Regions from separate parts of the Xanthomonas sp. NCPPB 3582 genome, predicted to be linked through region 1. Evidence: predicted binding sites of a transcription regulator. Region 1 holds the regulator's gene; the other holds the start of a gene.
The links. Region 1 encodes FliA, which starts transcription of late flagellar genes. Its sites were predicted from a motif close to TAAAGTTTNNCNNNCNNNGGCCGATAA; they were not measured.

Region 1 (5,873 bases):
CGCTGGCAATCCATCGCCTTCTCCCGCGCGTGGGAGAAGGTGGCGCACAGCGCCGGATGAGGGCGGTTGAGGTCGTGCGCTGCATCTGGGGACAACGCGAGACCGCTGCCCCCATCCGACCTCCGGGCACCTTCCCCCGCAAGCGGGGGAAGGAGAAACGCTCGCGGGAAAAGGGGGGGACCCATGCGAGAAATCGTCTGCACGAGCGCGTAGCGAGATCTTCGGAAACGACAACGGCCGCTGTGTGCGGCCGTTGTCATCACTCAGGCAACCGGGGGCGTATCCCGAATCCCGAAGCTCAATGATCGCTGGAGCGCAAGCCATCCACATCCAGGATCAGCGCCATGCGGCCGTCGCCGATCAGGGTGGCGCCGGCATAGCCGGGCAGGCCGCGCAAGGCGCGGGGCAGGGGCTTGATCACCACTTCCTCGCGGCCGCGGACCTGGTCCACTACCAGGCCGAAGCGGGTTTCGCCAGCCTGCAGCAGCACCACGGTCAGCAGCGGCGGCTGGTCCGCCGTCACGCCCAGCCAGCGGCGCAGGTCGATCAGGGGCAGGGTATGCGAGCGGCGGTCGAGCACGGCGCGGCCGTCGAACCAGCCCAGCGAGGTCTGCGGTGCGTGCAGCACTTCCACCACGCGCGCCAGCGGCAAGGCGTAGACGGCTTCGCCGGCCTGCACCAGCAGGGTCGGCAGGATCGCCAGGGTCAGCGGCACGCGGATCATGAAGCGGCTGCCGCGGCCCAGCTCGGACTGGATCTGGATCTGGCCGCTGAGTTCGCGGATGCGCGACTGCACCACGTCCATGCCGACGCCGCGGCCGGAGATATCGGTGACTTCGGCCTTGGTCGAGAAGCCCGGCATGAAGATCAGGTGCAGGCACTCGTCGGTGCTCAGGCGGGCGGCGGCCTCGGCGTCGATCAGGCCCTTGCCGCGGGCGATCTCGCGCAGGCGCTCGGGGTCGATGCCGGCGCCGTCGTCCTGGATTTCGATACTGACGTAGTCGCCTTCCTGCTGCGCGGACAGGCGCACATGGCCGCTACGAGGCTTGCCGGTGGCTTCGCGCAGGGCCGGCGATTCGATGCCGTGGTCGATGGCGTTGCGCACCAGGTGCACCAACGGGTCGGCCAGGGCTTCGACCAGATTACGATCGAGCTCGGTTTCGGCGCCGATCAGTTCCAGCTCCACTTCCTTGGACAGGGTGCGCGCAACGTCGCGGGCCACCTTGGGGAAGCGCGCGAAGACCTTGCTCACCGGCTGCATGCGGGTGCGCATGACCGCGGTCTGCAGGCGGGCGGTGGCGATGTCCAGCGTGCTCACCGCGCGGTCGAGTTCTTCGTCGCGCAGGCGGGTGCGCAAGGTCTTGAGGCGGTTGCGCGAGAGCACCAGTTCGCCAATCAGGTTGACGATGGCATCCAGGCGCTTGGTGTCCACGCGCACGGTCTGTTCGGCTTCGGCACCGGCCTTGGCGGCCGCCTTGGGGCCGGCCTTGGCGCCGGGCGCTGCGGGTGCGTGGGCGTCATCGTGTGCCGGAGCGGCAGCGGCCTTGGGCGCCGCCTTGACCGCTGGCGGGCCGCTCTTGGCATCGAACTGCGCAATCAGCGTGGCCGGTGCGTGCGGCACGGGTTCGCCCGAGCCCATCGCGTCCAGCATGGCCTGCAGATAATCCAGCGACTGCTGCGCGGCATCGAAGTGATGCGCTTGCAGCACCGCCTGGCCGGAGCGCGCCATGCCCAGGGTTTCCTCGGCGGCGTGGCACAGCTCCACCATCGGCTTGATCGCCAGGAAGCCGGCGCCGCCCTTGAGGGTGTGGAAGCCGCGGAACACCGCGTTGAGCTGGTCGGCTTCGTCTGGCGCCTGTTCCAGCGACACCAGCTGTTCGCCGAGGCGGTCCAGGATCTCCTGGGCCTCGACGATGAAATCGGCAGCAATATCGTCTGGAACAGCACTCATGGTTACAACCCCAATCCGGACAGCAGGTCGTCGGCGTCGTCCTGCGACACCGCGTGACGGTCCAGGCCCTTGACTGCAGGACCGGCAAGACCGCCGTCGTCTTTCTTCGGCTCGGGATTCTTCGGCGGCAGGCCGAGTGCACCGAAGCCCTCATGCACGCGGCGCACGATCCCGGCCACGCGGCGGATGATCTGGCCGCTCAGGTCCTGGTAGCTCTGCGCCAGCGACAGCTCGGTGAGGTTATGGCGCATCTTGTCCATCAGCGCGCCCTGGTCCTGATTCAGGCCACCGTCGCGCAGCTGGTTGGCCAGCACGCGGCATTCCTCGACCAGGTCCAGCGTGCGATGGCTGGCCTTTTCGGTCATTTCCACCACGTGGTCCAGGCGCGAGCAGGCATCGTCCAGTTCGCCGGCTTCTTCGGGCAAGGTGGGCAATTCGCCCAGGGCCTGTCCGAGTTCGCGGGCGAGCCGGCTCAGGCTCTGCATCATCGGGCGTGTGCGCAGCGCGGCGAGGTGATCGACCTCGCGACGCCAGGCGATCTGGTCACCGCTTTCCAGTGCATCGAGCGCGCTTTGCAGGCGCTCGATCAACGCGGCACGTTCGGCATCGGCTTCCACGGTGGCGTTCATCAGGCGGTCGCCGCCAGACGTTCGAACACCTTGCCCAGCTTCTCTTCCAGCGTCTGGGCGGTGAACGGCTTGATGATGTAGCCGTTCACGCCGCACTGCGCGGCTTCGATGATCTGCTCGCGCTTGGCTTCGGCGGTGACCATCATCACCGGCAGGTGCTTGAGCTTGGCGTCGGCGCGGATGTTGCGCAGCAGGTCGATGCCGGTCATGCCGGGCATGTTCCAGTCCGTCACCACGAAGTCGAACGGGCCCGCGCGCAGCGCAGCCAGCGCGCTGTTGCCGTCTTCGGCCTCTGCGGTATTGGTGAAGCCAAGATCCGCCAACAGATTCTTGACGATACGTCGCATCGTCGAGAAGTCGTCCACGATCAGGATCCGCATGTTCTTGTTCACATCAAGCTCCTAACACGAAAAAAATCAATCGTCATTTTCGACACCGGCATCGGCCAGTTCGAATACCTTGAGGCGGCCGCGCAGACGCACCACGGCCTGGCCATGGATCTGGCACACGCGCGATTCGCTGACACCGAGCACGGCGCCGATTTCCTTCAGGTTCAATTCCTGTTCGTAGTACAGCGACAGCACCAGCTGCTCGCGCTCGGGCAACTGGCCGATGGCCTTGCCCAGCTCGCGGCCGAATTCGCCACGCTCCATCATCTGCTGCGGATTGGGCCCGCCCTTGGCGGTGGTGTCCAGCTCGCCGTGATCTTCGATGCGCGATTCCAGGCTCAGCACCTGGCCGCGCGCGGCATCTTCCATCAGGCGCAGATACTCCGGCAGCGGCATTTCCATCGCGGCGGCCACTTCGGTGGCGGCGGCGGCACGGCCGGTGTTCTGCTCGATCTTGCGCACTGCAGCAGCGGCGTCGCGGGCGCGGCGGTGCACCGAGCGCGGCACCCAGTCGCCACGGCGGATCTCGTCGATCATCGAGCCGCGGATACGGATCGAGGCATAGGTCTCGAACGAGGCGCCCTGTTCGGAGTCGTAGCTGCGCGAGGCCTCGATCAGGCCGATCATGCCGGCCTGGATCAGGTCGTCCACTTCCACGCTCGCCGGCAGGCGGGCGGCCAGATGGTGGGCGATGCGGCGCACCAGATCGGCGTGCTGGGTCACCACGTCGTTGGCGTTGTTGCGTTGCACGGCGCGGTATTGCGCGCTAGCGGTCGTTGCGGTGGCGGTGCTCATGCGGCCACTCCCCGTTGAATGATGCGTTCGACAAAGAACTCGACGTTGCCGCGCGGCACGGTGGGGGCCTGCCAGCGCGAGGTACGGCGCGCGATTTCTGCGATGGCCTGCGCCGACGGACTGGCGGGGTAGGCCTTGATGACGGGTTGCTGACGCTGCACCGACAGGCGCAGCCAGTCGTCCTGCGGCACGTGGCCGAGGTAGTTCAGCGACACGTCGCCGAGGAACTTCTCGCAGACGCGCGAGAGCTTGTCGTACAGCAGGCGGCCCTCGTTGGGGTCGCGCACCATGTTGGCGATGATCTGCAGGCGGTCCACGCCGCGTTCGCGCGAGAGCACCTTGATCAGCGCGTAGGCGTCGGTGATCGAGGCCGGCTCGTCGCAGACCACCACCACGGTGTCCTGGGCGGCCTGGCAGAAGGTCAGCACGCTGTCGGTGATGCCGGCGGCGGTGTCGATGACCATCACATCCAGGTCGCGTTCCAGTTCGGAGAACACGTTGACCAGGCCGATGTGCTGGGCCGGGGCCAGTTCTGCCATGTGGCGGCGACCGGAGGCGGCCGGCACCACCAGCACGCCGCCGGGGCCTTCGATGATCACTTCATCGAGCGTGCAGCGGCCGGCGATCAGGTCGGCCAGGGTGTACTTGGGCGAGAGCCCCAAGACCACGTCCAGGTTGGCCAGGCCAAGGTCGGCGTCCAGCAGCAGCGTGCGTTTGCCCATGTCGGCAAGCGCTACGGCCAGGTTGGCGGAGATGTTGGTCTTGCCCACGCCGCCCTTGCCACCGGTCACGGCAATGGTGCGCACCGGGCCCAGGGGCTCGGGACGGGTCGCCGACAGGGGGAAGGCGTTGGTCAGCTTGGCGTATTCACGCGACTGCATGGTTGTGCTCCGGAGTACAGGGCTTATCGGCAGCGCGCCGCAAATCTTCAAGACGAAGAACGAGACTGGCGGCATTGGCGCGGTGCAGGTCGTCGGGGACCCGCTGTCCGTCAGTCACCCAGGTGATGGGCATCTGGTGATCGACCACCACCGACAAGGCGCTGCCGAAGCGGCCGGTCTCGTCGAGTTTGGTCAGCACCACGCCTTGGGGCTTGGCGTGGGCGAAGCGGCGCACGACCTCGTCGAGGTCGGCGAAATGCGAGTTGGCGGGCAGCACCAGCAGCGAGGTGACCTGCTGGGCGGCGCGCAGCCAGTTCAGCTGGGCGGCCAGGGCGCGGTCGCGCTGGCCCATGCCGGCGGTGTCGATCAGCACCAGCTTGTAGTCGCGCAGGCGGTCCAGCAGTTCGAGCAGGCTTTCGGCGCTGTCGGCCTCGTGCACCGCGATGCCGAGCTGGCGGCCGTAGCTGTGCAGCTGCTCGCGGCCGCCGACGCGCAGGGTGTCGGTGGTGACCAGGGCCACGTCGCGCGGGGCGTGCTGGGCGGCGAAGCGCTGGGCCAGCTTGGCGATGGTGGTGGTCTTGCCGGCACCGGTCGGGCCGACCAGGGCGATCACGCCGCCGCGTTCCAGCGGGTCGACCGGGGCCACCGGCAGGCGCTTGGACAGCAGGCCCAGCATCAGCCCGCGGCCGCGGTGCAATTCGGTATCGGCCGGGATCTGCATGGCGACGTCGCGGGTCAGGCCGGCGTCGAAGCCATAGTCGTCCATCAGTTCCAGCGCCTGCGCACGCACCGGGGAGCCGCGCAGGCGCTCGTCGGTGAGGCGGTTCATTTCGCGCTCGATCATCTGCCGCATCAGCGCCAGTTCGCCGCGCAGCTGCTTGAGTTCTTCGTCGTTCTGCGGGATCGGCGCGGCGGCGGCCGGCACCGCGGCCAGGGCAGCGGGGGCGGGCGGGGCGACCACGATCGGCGGCAGCGCGGCCGGCGGCAGGATCTGCGGCAGCGCGTCGTCCAGATCGAAGTCGGCTTCGTCGTCGAAGGTGTCGTCGTCCTGGTCCTGGGCGGCGTAGGCGGGGGCGGGGGCGGCAACCGTGGCGGCCACGACCGGGGCCGGGGTCGGGGCGGCCTGCACGGCCGGGCGCTGCACCGGGGCGGTGGTCAAAAAGTCGGCGAACAGTTGCTCCGGCACCGCCGACAGCGCGTGTTCCTGGCGCTGCACGACCGGCGCGGC
Region 2 (5,873 bases), 1.0 Mb from region 1:
CCGGCGGTCTGTTCTTCGGAGGCGGCGGCGATTTCCTGCACCAGGTCGGAGGTGCGGCGAATCGAGGGCACCATCTCGCCGAGCACGCGGCCGGCGCTTTCGGCCAGATCCACGCTGGAGCCGGCGACCTCACCGATTTCCTGCGCGGCCACCTGGCTGCGTTCGGCCAGCTTGCGCACTTCGGCGGCCACCACCGCAAAGCCCTTGCCATGTTCGCCCGCGCGGGCCGCTTCGATCGCAGCATTGAGCGCTAGCAGGTTGGTCTGGTAGGCGATGTCGTCGATGATGCCGATCTTCTTGGCGATGTCCTTCATCGCCACCACCGTGGCGCGCACGGTGTCGCCGCCGTCGGCCGCTTCGCTGGCGGCCTTGGCGGCCATGCTGTCGGTGACGCGCGCGTTCTCGGTGTTCTGCGCGATGGAGGCGGTCATCTGCTCCAGCGAGGCGCTGGTCTCTTCCACGCCGGCGGCCTGTTCGCTGGCGGCCTGGGCCAAGGCCTGCGCGGTGGCGCTGACTTCCTCGGAGGCGCTGGCCAGGTTTTCGGCGTTGCGGTTGACCTCGTCGACGATCTCGGTGAGGCGGCTCATGGTGGTGTTGACGTAACGCTGCATGTCGGCGAAGGCGCCTTCGTAGCGGCCTTCCACGGTGTGGGTGAGGTCGCCTTCAGCCATCGCGCCCATCACCTGGATCACTTCGGAGATGCTGCGCAGGTTGCCGCGCGCGCGCTCCACGGTCTCGTTGATGAAGGCCTTCTTGCCCGGCAGCTGTGCCAGCGGCGCATCGAAGTTGCCGCGGCCGAATTCGGCCATCACGCCCATGGCCAGTTTCTTCACCGCGATATGTGCACCCACCATCTGGTTGATGCCGACCGCCATGCTGCGGAAGTCCCCATCGAAGCGGGCGGTGTCGATGACCACGTCGATGTCGCCGGCCTCGTGTTCGGCCGACATGTGGTTGATCTCGGCGATCAGCCCGGTGAGATTGCCGCGTACCTGTTCGATCGTGTCGTTGATGAAGCGCTTCTTGCCCGGCAGCAGCGGCAGCTGCGCGGTGAAATTGCCGCGGCCGAACTCGCCCACGCAGGCGATGGCCTGCTTCTTCACCGCGATGTGGCCGGCCACCATGGCATTGATGCCTTCGGCCATGCGGCGGAAATCGCCGGTGAAGCGCTGGGTGTCGATGACCACGTCGATATCGCCGGCATCGTGTTCGGCCGACATGCGGTTGACCTCGGCGACCATGCCGGTGAGGTTGCCGCGGATCTGGTCGACGATCTCGTTGATGAAGGCCTTCTTGCCCGGCAGCCGCTCCAGTTCGGCGGCGAAGTTGCCGCGGCCGAATTCGGCCACGCAGGCCATGGCCTGCTTCTTGACCGCGATGTGGCTGGCCACCATGCGGTTGATGCCATCGCCCATGGTGCGGAAATCGCCATCGAAGCGTGCCACGTCGATACGCGCATCGATGTCGCCGGCGTCGTGTTCGCGCGATACACGGTTGATCTCGTCGTTGACGTGGCGGATCCCGCTCTGCACCTTGCGCAGTCCGCGCAGGACATCGCTGGCCTGTTGCTCGCCCACCTGCGGCAGGGCGACATCGAAATTGCCGCGGGAGAAGGCGTCCAGGGTCGTGGTCGCCAACTCCAGCGAAGCGCCGGCGCGGCTGATGGCCCAGGCCAGCAGGGCGGCGCTGATCAACGCGGCGACCACGCTGGCGGCCAGCAGGGCGGCGTGCGATAGCGTCAGCGCGAAACCGGCGACGATGACCAGGATGGGCAGGGCGACGGCAAGCGCGGCGGTGAACCACAACTGCGTAGCGATCGGAAGACGGTGTGACATGGCGGTAGCTTCCTGGGGTCAGGGAACAACGAAACGAACGATGCGATTGGCGAACGACGACGCCGGCGATATGCAGGGATGACGCGGGCGCTCAGGCGGCCAGCGTGTCCTGCGGCGGATGCAATTGCTGGACCAGGCTGGGCACGTCCAGGATCAGCGCGACATCGCCGCTGCCCAGGATGCTCGAGCCGCTGATGCCCTTGACCTGGGCGAACACCTTGGACAGCGGCTTGATCACCGTCTGCCATTCGCCCAGCAGGGTATCCACGACCAGGCCGAAACGCTGCGTGCCCTGGCGGATCACCACGATGCTCTCGCGTGCCGGCGTCTTGCCGCCGAGCGCGAACAACTCGCGCAGGCGCACATACGGCAGCACCCGGCCGCGCAGGTCGATGTAGTCGCTGGCATAGTCGGGCGTGAACTCCACGCACTCTTCCACCACATCCAGCGGTACCACGAACACCGACTTGCCCACGCCGACCTGGAAGCCATTGATGATGGCCAGGGTCAACGGCAGGCGTACCGAAATGGTGGTGCCCAGCCCGGCGGTGCTGTCGATGTCCACCGTGCCGCGCAGCGCAGTGATGTTGCGCTTGACCACATCCATGCCGACGCCGCGGCCGGACAGGTTGGTGACCTTTTCGGCGGTGGAAAAACCCGGCTCGAAGATCATCGCGAACACTTCGCGGTCGCTGAGCTGGCGGCCGGGTTCGACCAGGCCGCGTTCCAGCGCCTTGGCCAGGATCTTGTCGCGATTCAGTCCGCCACCGTCGTCGGTGATCTGGATGACGATGCTGCCGGAGTCGTGATAGGCGTTCAGGCCCACGGTGCCGCGTGCCGGCTTGCCGCGCGCCACGCGCACCTCGGCCGGTTCGATGCCGTGGTCCATCGCATTGCGCACCAGATGGGTGAGCGGGTCGCCGATCTTTTCCACCACCGACTTGTCCAGTTCGGTGTCTTCGCCGGCCACTACCAGTGCGATGTCCTTGCCCAGCTCGCGTGCCACGTCGTGCACCACGCGCTGGAAGCGGCTGAAGGTGCCGCCGATCTTGACCATGCGCAGTTGCAGCGCGCTTTCGCGCACCTCTTCCACCAGCCCGGCCAGGATCGAGGCCGATTCCAGCAACTGCGCATCGCCGCTGCGCTGCGCATTGGCGTTGGTGCTGGCCACGGCAATGATGAGTTCGCCGACCAGGTCGATCATGCGATCAAGCTTGTCGGCATCGACGCGAATGGAACGCGCATCGGCGCCGCCGCGTGCGCCGCCGTCGGCTGCCGCGCGCGGCGGCGTGGCGGCCGGCACCGCGGCGAGTGCGCTGGCCGGTGCAGCCGTCACCGGCGCGCTGGCCACCACGGCTGCCACATCATTCGGTGCCGGCACGGCGGCGATCTCCAGCGCGCAATCGTCCCGCACGAACTCGAACACGTCGTCGATGGCGGCGCGATCGGCATCGCTGCGCAGCAGGATCTGGAAGCCGAGATAGTTGGCCTCCGGATCGAGCTCTTCGAAGGTGGGCAGCTGGCTGTAGTCGGTGCTGATCGATTCCACCGAACCCAGGCTGCGCAGATTGCGGATCAGCTTGAGCGGCGAGTTGCCGAAGCGCAGCGCATCGGCAAACAGCGTCAGGCCGATGCGCCAGTAGCCGCTCTGTTTTTCCGGCGTGGCGTGTTGCGCAGGGGCTGCGGTGACGCCACAGCCGCTGCCTTGCAGGTAGGTCTGCAACTGCGCCAAGAGCGGTTCGGCTTCGGCGGCGAGCGCGGCCGGATCGGCATGGCTGGGGTCGGCCGCGGTTTCCACCAATGCGTGAATGTGGTCGCAGCACACCAGCAGCAGCGCGATCAGTTCCGAACTCAGCTTCAGCGCTTCGTCGCGCACCAGATCCAGCACGCTTTCCACCACATGGGTGAAGCCCACCAGCTGCGGCAGATCGAACAGGCCGCCCGAGCCCTTGATGGTATGCGCGGCGCGAAAGATCGCGTTGACCGCATCCGGCGAAGACTCGCCGCGCTCGGCTTCGAGCAGGTGGCGTTCCATGTCTTCGAGCAGATCCCGGCTTTCGGCCAGGAACGTCTGCATCAGCTGATTCATGTCCATGCGCGCGTCACCGGGTCCGTTAGTGAAGTCGTGCGTCGAGACTTGCGACCGCATGCGGATACAAGGCTTCGAGCAGGCCGAGCAGTTCGATCACATCGACCACCGCGCGGCTGGAATCGGTGAGCGAGAACGGCCGTCCATCGGCCTGGATCGCCTGCTTGGTGGCCAGAAGCAACTGCAGGCCGGTGGTGTCGATCTCGCTGACTGCGCCCAGGTCCAGATGCAATCCACCCGGATGCGCCAGTGCCGGTTGCAGCAGTGGCTTAAGTTCGGCGGCGCGACGGATCGTCATCTCGCCCTCGAGGGCAAGCGTCAACGGCGCGGGGAAATCGGACGATAGGGTGGTCATGGGTGCCTCGAGCGATGCGGTGCGCAGCGTGCGCGATGACGCGGGGAAGGTCGCTGTGGCGTGATCGGCGTGGGCGGGGTGCGCACGCCGGGCATGCCGGTCTATGCAGGTATCGGCGCCCGGCCGGAATATTTAGGTCAAATTCAGCGCGATGACGGAAATGCGAAACCTGTCACTGCATGGGAATTAACTGCTCAGGTTTGTCGCAGACGGGCTCAGGGGCCGGATGTCCTGGACAGTCCCGGGGACAAAAGTGCCTGCAAGAGCCGGGCTCGGGCTCACGAAGTGCGCTGCCGCAGAGGATGCATCTGCCGCGGCGGACGCGAGTGATGCGGTCCATCGCGCATCACCGCAGTCGTTGGCGGCATGGAGATCCTCAAACCTGCGCAAGCAAGCGCAGCGATAGCTGCGAGCAGGCACTGCGCTGCCTGCGCTCATCACCGCGCTTGAGCCTGATCTCATTGCGCCACGGCGCGGCGCAATGATGTGCCTCAGCCGGATACCAATGCCGCCAGCAGGCAGTGTGCGGCATTGAAGCGGTCCGCACCCTCGGGCAGCGGCAACTTGATGCGCAGTTTTTCCTGGCCATCCATTGCGTAGATCTTCGGCAGTTTCTGGATCGTCACGGCCACTTCGAACACCACGGATACTGCCACCACTGCCGATGGCTTGGACAATCCCACCGCCACGCCCATCGTCGCCAGCTACAAAAAGGCGCGCGAACTCAATTACCAGGCCACCAATGCCGCCGCCGCACTCGCTCTCAAAGATGCGCCTGCGCCCGTTGATCCGTATCGCCAGCCGGCCAACGCCACCGACCGCCCGAGCCTGAGCAACGCCGACTGGCGGCGCGACCCGGCAGACGGACAATGGCATCGCCTGGTCAAGACCGCGATCTCCGGTGCCAACGAGCGCGGCAGCTACGTGCAGGAGACAGCATTGCCGCCTCGCGCGGCGGAACTGGAGGCGCAGGCGCAGGCCACCATCGCTCGCAACATCGCCAACAGCCCAGGGGCGATCGCCGCGCGTTATGAACTGGCCTGCCACCGCAGCGGTTGGGCGGCCGATGGGTTGCCGATGTCGCCAGCCGTGCAGCAAGCGTTGCCCGATCCGGATGCGCTGACCGCCTCGGACGGCCAGCGCTACTACCGGAACATGGAGGGCCAGTGGACCAGCCACGGCGCTCCGCCCGATGGCAACCGGGTGCTGGAACTGGAGACCACGCGCGCCATGCTGCAGCCGGCGCTTGCCGAGCAGGCCCAGGCAATTGCCGCCATCAGGCAGTCGCCGCCGTCGCCGCAGGACGTGCAGCGCGAGCAGACGCTGTATCGCTACCGCATCGTAGGCACCGAGTTGCAGCCGCAGTGGCGCGAAGCAATCGAACTGGCGACACAGCGCACCCGCGAGGCGGAAGGACTCGCAGGCGATGGCGCCATGCAGCTGCAGCGCGGCCCCGGCGGTCAGTATGGCGCCGACAGCCCGGTCGCCCATCTGCAGCGCGATGTCAGAACATACAAATCGCGTATGCTGGCGGCGCCCGCTTGATAAAAGCGGATATAGCATTTTGCTTATATGCAGGGTCGATCGGAGAACA

Region 2: ACCQ05_RS07465 (STAS domain-containing protein) is a predicted target of FliA. The motif match lies at 4,389-4,415, and genes of this name have one in related genera.

Annotation. Positions count from the first base shown of each region.
Region 1 is NZ_CM192968.1:2,755,608-2,761,480, reverse strand. Features, by position in the region: gene ACCQ05_RS11670 (chemotaxis protein CheA) at 299-1,951, opposite strand; gene ACCQ05_RS11665 (protein phosphatase CheZ) at 1,954-2,580, opposite strand; gene cheY (chemotaxis response regulator CheY) at 2,580-2,972, opposite strand; gene ACCQ05_RS11655 (RNA polymerase sigma factor FliA) at 2,997-3,764, opposite strand; gene ACCQ05_RS11650 (MinD/ParA family protein) at 3,761-4,645, opposite strand; gene flhF (flagellar biosynthesis GTPase FlhF) at 4,632-5,873, opposite strand, start outside.
Region 2 is NZ_CM192968.1:1,757,775-1,763,647, forward strand. Features, by position in the region: gene ACCQ05_RS07455 (methyl-accepting chemotaxis protein) at 1-1,835, opposite strand, end outside; gene ACCQ05_RS07460 (chemotaxis protein CheA) at 1,927-3,930, opposite strand; gene ACCQ05_RS07465 (STAS domain-containing protein) at 3,950-4,279, opposite strand; gene ACCQ05_RS07470 (hypothetical protein) at 4,771-4,956, opposite strand; partial or broken gene ACCQ05_RS07475 (hypothetical protein) at 4,934-5,779, shown strand.